Regions from separate parts of the Ruegeria sp. HKCCD4884 genome, predicted to be linked through region 1. Evidence: riboswitches for the same ligand, from Rfam matches in the RefSeq annotation. Region 1 holds a riboswitch; the other holds the start of a gene.
The links. A riboswitch is a leader RNA that binds a small molecule or an ion and turns the genes downstream of it on or off. The one in region 1 is predicted to bind cobalamin.

Region 1 (3,759 bases):
ACGATCGCCCCCAGCAAGATCGAACGGCCCAAATGGGCCATATCAGTTGGTCTCCGGGTGCATTGCCTTGACCATCTTTTCGATGGCCTCAATGTTTGCCGGGCCGGGTGTCAGCTCTTCGTAGCGCAGGCCGATCCAGCGCTCGTTCTTGACTGCATCGGTTTGAGACATGACGGGATGATCTTTCAGGAACTGAAAGGTGTCTTCTGCACCGTTTCCTGTCTGATAGTCCAGCAGAACCAGGAATTCCGGGTTTGCAGCAGCCACGGTTTCCCACGACGTACGACCCCAGCTGGTGTCCATGTCATGGGTCACATTCTCTCCGCCTGCTGCGGCGATCATCGCGTCCGGTATCGCAAATTTACCAGCGGTAAACGGCGCATCTGCCGGCCCGTCCAGCAGGAAGACACGTGGTTTGGGCAGATCAGCTGTTTTGGCTTCGATAGCGGCCAGTTGGTCTTTCCAGCCCGAGACAAGCTCTTGCGCCTTGGCTTCGACGCCCATGACCTGACCCAAACGCAGAACGTCGCCAAACAGCAGGTCCATGCTGGCCTCTGGCCGATCTTTGTTCAGATGTACGCAGCTTTCGGTCAGAACCATGGTCTTGATGCCGAAGGGCGAAAGGGTGTCCGGAGTAACCTCGCCACCCGGCTGCATACCGTAATACCACCCTGCAAAGAACATGTCGGGTTCTACTGCGATGAGGTTCTCAACAGTAGGGTATTTTGGTGCAAGCTCTGGTATATCACCGCGCTGTGCATCAAAATCAGGGCTTGTCTTGTACCAGCCCGTGATGCCGGTCAGGCCCACGATCTTGTCTTGCAGACCCAATGCGAAGGCCATGTCGGTCATGTTCATGTCGTGGACAACGATCCGCTCGGGCGCGGTTTCAAAAACCAGCGGTTCGCCGCAATTGTCCACTGTGATGGCTTCTGCGACCGCGCCGCTTGCCAGGCCAGTGAACAGAGCCACAGGCCAAAGTTTCTGCATCATTGTAAGCTCCTGTTATGATGACAGTTTTCTTTTTCGGATATCCAGCGCAGGGATCATGCGGCCTTCATGCTGAAAGCATAGATAATCCACACCAAAGGTGTCGCGGACACGTTCTGAGGTCAGCACGTCGCTGACCGGGCCATAGCCCGTCAGGCGTGTGGATTTCATCAAAGCCACATGCGTGGCGAATTCCGGGATCATGACCAGATCGTGGACGATCATGACCACCGTGACGCCCAGCTCGGCCACCAAGGACAACATGTGCCCCTTGGCGTCTGGATCCAGGTGATTGGTCGGCTCGTCCAGAAACAACAAGGATGGGTTTTGTGCCAAAGCGCGCGCGATGTGAGCGCGCTGTCGCTCGCCACCCGATAGCTGGCTCATCGGCTTGCGGGAAAGATGAGACAATCCGGTTGTTTCCAGAACTCGATCAAGATCTACCTTATGCTCGGTTGCCGATTTATCCGCCTGAATCGGGATTTGCCCAAGCGCAACATAGTCTCGCAAACGCAACCGACCGTCTGGCATTTCTTGCTGGCCTACGACCGCGATGGTTCGGGCACGCTCATGCGCGGACAGGGTGCGCAAGCTTTTGCCTCTTATAAGCACATCACCCAGAGCAATACGTTCTATTCCGCAAAGCAACTTGAGCAGTGTTGTTTTTCCCGCGCCATTCGGTCCCGCAATTGCCAGAATCGAGCCCTCCTCCAAGCCGAAGGATACGTCCTGCAAAAGGACATCGCCGTTCAAAGCGTAATATTCGAGGCCTTCGACCGACAGAAAACTCATGACACCCTCTCCGTTGGAAGGGCTGGTATTCGCGACAAGGTCTTGGTGAATAACGCGGGCGGGCGTTCGGTAGCACTTGTCCAGCCATCGGAACTAAGGCGGTATTGTCCGGCAAATTCCGCCACTGCGTCCAGGTCCAGTTCCGTGTCGATGTCTCCAAACAGATACTGCGCCTTGCCCGGTGCCTGAAGGCCAATGGTGGTTGGTCGGGAACAGCCCGCCATGCAATCAACTGTTCGGATTGCAAATCCCTCGGGCAGTATTGGAGCTAACGCGCCAGTCACTTGATCGGTGGACATGGCACCAGAGCAGGTCGCGCACACAAGAATGAAATGATCAGCGGTTTTCGTCATTGCGTGTAGCGCTTACTGTGGGTTGGACAAAGAAGCAATGTTATAACGTAACGTAGCGCTGAATTAGTGGCACCGCGGGATGCCTCAGCGCAGTAGGTGTTGAAAAAGAAATTTTTGCTGTCAGTCACTCTTAACGCTGTCCGCTCCGCTTGAAACCAAGCGCGGACAGAAGGTGCCACCAATGTAAACACGCGAAAAACGTGCCATCAAAGCCTCCTTCCAGGACGCCCCGCCCCGGGTTGGTTTAACATCGGATGGCAGGTCTCCTGACTTGCGGGTCAAGGCTCGGCCCACCTTCCCAACCCTTTCGGGGTCAGTGGCGCAGTGGCGTCGCTCTCCGCTTACAGTTGCGGGGGCAGTCACGGACTTGGCAAAATACTGTGCCGCACCGTATTCCCATTTTCATCCCTTACGGAACCATCCCGCTCAGCTAGTCTCCTGGTGCTGGACTTGTCAAGCAAGAGAATGAGTGGCGTTTGACGAAATCACTTGGGCTCAGCCCAGTTGTCTGTCGGTTATTGTCAACCCGGTCTACGTCAGTAGTCGGAAACCAATAGGAAATCTGGCGCGGCATCTTCCTCGATCTTTGAAAATCGAGGGATCGGATCTTCGAACACATTATCCGTTCGATCATCATTCACAGTCGAAACCTCGCCGATAAGGCAATCACCGTGCTCGGCCCAGAACGCGTGCCAAACTCCGGGCATCAGGGTTACGCTTTGCCCTGGTTTCAGGCGTAGATGCTCACCTGGTTGCAACGTAACAGGGCAGGCATCGCTGGGCACTGTGACAGGCGTATGCCGGTCGATGCCACCTTCTGGGTCCGATGCATAGATCTCCATCACCAGATCGCCGCCGCCACGGTTGATGATGTCCTCTGCCTTGATGATGTGGCGATGCATCGGAGACAGTTGTTTGTCTTTCGAAATCAGCAATTTTTCTGCGTAAAGCATCCCGCGCCCAGACTGCAAATCATTCACTTCGCCGTTGCGCAGCGTGAAAAGAAACAGGCCCAGTTCATCGAACCGGCCCTGAGCGTAATCGGTGATGTCCCACCCCAACCCGCGGCTGCGGACCGTTTGCGCCACTGGGCTGCGCATCTGTTCGGGTGACCAGTCTGCAAAAGGCGGCAGTACAGCGCCAAAGGACTGGATGAACGCCTGCGCTTCGGATTTGATGCGATTTATGTCAGATCGTTTCATTGGTTTTTCCAAGAATTATAGCTCATGAGCCCAGGGGGGTTCCGCCCCGGCGCGAGATACGGTTACAGCGGCAACTTCGGCGCCCAGTTCCATGGCCGCGTGCAAAGCGCTAGAAGTTAAGTTGCGTACAGCGGGTTTTGTCAGATGCCCGGCGCGGCTGAGACCAGTGAGCACACCTGCATTGAACGTGTCCCCCGCACCGATCGTGTCCACGACCTGCACCGGTTTTACCGGCACCGTCACTTGCGATCCATCCGCCAGATACCCGTTCGCGCCGTCGCCGCCCCGGGTCACAATCAGGGCTGATGGACCGGCTTGCAACAACAAGGCTGCTTTGGCTGCTTCGGGTTCCGCACCGGGAATGATCCAGTCCAGATCCTCGTCCGACACTTTGACGATATCGGATTGCGCGATCATGCGGT
Region 2 (3,759 bases), on a different contig from region 1:
TGTAAGTTTCATGGTCGGTTTCCTCCCCGATTGTCTTCCATGGATTGTTTGATTTTTTTCGCCAACTCGTTCGACGTCAGCAGTGGCGGCCCGTCAGAGTCGCGTTCGATCAGCACCGCCTGGCTAAGCTCGCGCAAAGTTGCGGGTTCTTCCCCGCGGGTCTGACGTATAAGCATCGTTGCAAGGCGTTCGCCTGCCCGTTTGGAGTCGACGCTGAACGTCGTCAGCCCGGGGCTGGCGTATTGGCATTCCGGGACCCCGTCATATCCAAGAACCGAGACATCGCGCCCGATCTCAAGGCCAAATTCTGCGCAAACAGAGTAGCTTCCCAGTGCCGCTTGGTCTGTCGCAAATACTATCGCGGTAGGCGGGACAGGAAGACGCAATACAGCGCGCGCTTCAGCGGCCCCTTCTTCGCGGGTGCGGGCCCCTTCGCGGATCAATTCGGGATCGACTGGCAATCCTGCAGCCCTAAGCCCGTCGACATAGCCATCCCGACGCAGGTGGCTGTAGTTGAACTTTGGATCACTGCCGACAAACCCGATACGGCTGTGACCAAAACGGACCAGACGTTCGACCGCGCCGCTCATGGCTTTTTCACCGGAAATATCAAACCACGACGTATCGTCCTGATAGCCGGTTCGACCATATCCTGTCCGACCATAAAGGATGAAAGGCACCTGCAGGTCGCTGAGGTACCCAACTCGCGCGTCATCTACTTCGGTACGCGGCAGGATAAATCCATCGGCCTTTCGTTCTTCGACCAAACGGCCCAAAACATTTAACATGTCCTGCTTCGACTTCGCGGTCGAAATTGTCATCGTCCAGTCAGACGCACTTGCAGCTTCACAAGCCCCTGCCAGAAAGTCCTGAAAAAACGGATTGTGCCGGTCCGGTTCTTCACTGTTGATGACCATGGCAATGGCACGCACGCGCCCTGTTCGAATAGCCTGAGCATGGCTGAGCGGGCGATACCCCATCTTGCGCGCCGTCACCTCAACACGCTTTCGCGTTGATTCTGAAATGTCGGAATACCCGTTCAATGCACGCGACACGGTGCTTTTCGAAAGGCCAAGGTGATGTGCCAATTCGTCAAGCTTCACCCGCCCACCGGACGCGGCGCGCTGGGACCGGATTTGTCGCTGTTGCAATTCGGGATTCGCCATCATTCTTTCATTTAACTGCTCCGAAACCGGTTTCGGCAATCAAAAAATTAATTCCAGCACCCCGCGACGGACAATCACTCCCAATCAACGAACAGGTCACAACACCAACACTTAGACATCACCGCAGCCGATGAGTTTAAAGCGGAACACCTCTGGAATTCGCAGATGACCCTCCCAATGCCGCAATCGGGAGTTGACCATGATCAAGTTTTTCTGTCATCAACGCGCCATGTTCGGTTCCGGGGAGTCACCCGGAGGCAATAGGGAATGCAGTGCGGCACATTCTTGGCCAATTCTGCAACTGCCCCCGCAACTGTAAGCGGCGAGCGAGACTGATTACGCCACTGGGTCACACCCGGGAAGGCCAGTTTAGCGTTAAGACCCGCAAGTCAGGAGACCTGCCGAACATGCGCCCTCGGAAAGGGTGCTCATCATCGGCGACGGGGTGTGCGCCGGATCTGTTTGCCTGTTGGGGCAGATAGTTTCGCATTCCCCTATGTCAAAAACCAATGCGTGCCGGGGAAGGCGCGACGTGAGAAGGACGTATTTGTGAAACACTTTTTGTTGGCCGCGGCCGCTACTGCGGCGCTGCCCGCGCTGGCTCAGGCTCATTTCTTGCTGGAATACACCGAGGATACCATGATCGAGCGTCCGGGCGACGTTCCGGTCAAGTTGGTCTTCTGGCATCCGTTTGAAGCCGGGCACGTGATGACCCTGGAAAAGCCAGAAGAATTCTATGTGATCCACAACGGCGAAAAGACCGATCTGTTGGGTACATTGGAAGAAACCACATTCGAAGGCCCCGAGAACAGCGCCAAAGCCTTTCTCGGTTCGGTCCCGGTGAAACGTTCCGGCGACTATGTGCTGGTGACGGTACCTGCGCCTTACTACGAAGAATCCGAGGATATCTATATCCAGCAGATCACTAAGGCTTACCTGAACCGCAATGAACTGCCCACCGACTGGGATCAACCGCAAGGTCTGGCGACCGAAATTCTGCCGTTGAACAAGCCCTATAACGTCATTGCAGGTTCCACCTTCACCGGCCGTGTACTGAGCGAAGGCGAACCGGTTGCCGGTGCTGAGATCGAAATCGAATACATGGCAGCCGAGCCCGATCTGGCGGGAAACGGTGCCAAAGACGCCACAGCATCCCCACTGCCGGGCGGCGCATTGGTCGCGATTTCAGATGAGAACGGCTATTTCACCTTTGGTGTACCGAAAGCGGGTTACTGGGGTTTTGCTGCTTTGGGTTCGGGCCCAAAAACCGAATATGAAGGCAAAGAACTGAGCCAGGATGCTGTGATCTGGATCCGCGCCTGGGATCTGGAGTAACCCCTATGCACATCGTGGACGGAGCCCTCTCGAACCCAGTTGTGATCGGCGGCGCAATCGCAGCGGCTGGCGGCATTGCCATAGGGCTGAAATCGCTGGACCTCGACCGCATTCCCACCGCGGGCGTCCTGTCGGCCAGCTTTTTTGTAGCCTCGCTGATCCATGTGCCGATCGGCCCGTCCTCTGTGCATTTGATAATGAACGGTCTGGCTGGGCTTTTGCTTGGCTGGGCCGCTTTTCCTGCGCTGTTTGTTGGCTTGCTGCTTCAAGCCGTGTTTTTTGGTTTTGGCGGTTTGACTGTGCTTGGGATTAACACGGTCAACATCGCACTTCCGGCGGTGCTGACATGGATGATCTTTGGCCGATTGATCGCACGCGGCTCTCCGGTGCAGGGCGCTGTTTGGGGCGGCATCGGAGGAGCGTTTTCGATTGCAGCCACGACGGCCCTTGTCGCTGTCTCTCTGGCTCTGTCTGGTGACGAATTCCTACCAGCCGCGAAACTGGTCTTTTTTGCACACATTCCCGTCATGGCAATCGAAGCGGTACTTACCGGTTTTGCTATTCTATTGGCCCGCAAGGTCAAGCCTGAACTCTTTCTGAGGGGTGCCCCCGTATGAGACAGCTAATTTTTGTTGTTGCGATATGGCTTACCCCGCTTCCTGCGCTGGCCCATAAAGTTATCGCCGGGGTCTTTCCTGCAGGCGACGCGATTGAAGGGGAATTGGGCTTTTCCAACGGCGACATGGCTGAAAACCAAGAAGTTGTTGTTTACGGCCCCGATGGCGCTGAACTGGGGCGAACAGTCACAGATACCGATGGTTTCTTCCTCTACACCCCCACCGAACCTGTCGCGCACACGTTCAAAGCAGATCTGGGCGCCGGTCATCTTGCCGAGGTCACCATGCCCGCCGAGGAAGTGGCTGAGATTTTGGGCGTGGATGCGGAGCTTGTAAAACCTGTTACGCAGGTTGAAAACGCAAACGACACCGCGACGACTGTCGCGTCATTAACCGACGAGGAGCGCGCGGCCATTGCCCAAGCGGTGCGAGACGAAACCCGCCCTCTGCGTCGTGAGATTGCAGCCTATCGCGAACACAACGACTTGCAGACCGTTCTTGGTGGGATCGGCTACATCATCGGTCTGTTCGGTATCGGCTTTTTTGTCGCTGCACGCCGGAAAATGGCCGCCTGATGGCTCACGCTCTGGAACCCCAGGCAAAGACGCTGGCCGAAGCTGATGCCAGCGCACCCTTCGGGG

Region 2: another riboswitch for cobalamin. It lies ahead of GS636_RS18025 (DUF4198 domain-containing protein); the one in region 1 lies ahead of GS636_RS17635 (DUF1636 domain-containing protein).

What each region holds. Positions count from the first base shown of each region.
Region 1 covers NZ_WVRJ01000013.1:59,834-63,592, reverse strand. The annotation lists gene GS636_RS17650 (iron ABC transporter permease) at 1-41, opposite strand, end outside; gene GS636_RS17645 (ABC transporter substrate-binding protein) at 43-993, opposite strand; gene GS636_RS17640 (ABC transporter ATP-binding protein) at 1,006-1,782, opposite strand; gene GS636_RS17635 (DUF1636 domain-containing protein) at 1,779-2,135, opposite strand; cobalamin riboswitch at 2,374-2,572, opposite strand; gene GS636_RS17630 (D-lyxose/D-mannose family sugar isomerase) at 2,672-3,337, opposite strand; gene GS636_RS17625 (carbohydrate kinase) at 3,353-3,759, opposite strand, start outside.
Region 2 covers NZ_WVRJ01000014.1:9,131-12,889, reverse strand. The annotation lists gene GS636_RS18035 (ABC transporter substrate-binding protein) at 1-12, opposite strand, end outside; gene GS636_RS18030 (LacI family DNA-binding transcriptional regulator) at 9-1,166, opposite strand; cobalamin riboswitch at 1,384-1,587, shown strand; gene GS636_RS18025 (DUF4198 domain-containing protein) at 1,716-2,501, shown strand; gene cbiM (cobalt transporter CbiM) at 2,507-3,118, shown strand; gene GS636_RS18015 (cobalt ABC transporter permease) at 3,115-3,693, shown strand; gene cbiQ (cobalt ECF transporter T component CbiQ) at 3,693-3,759, shown strand, end outside.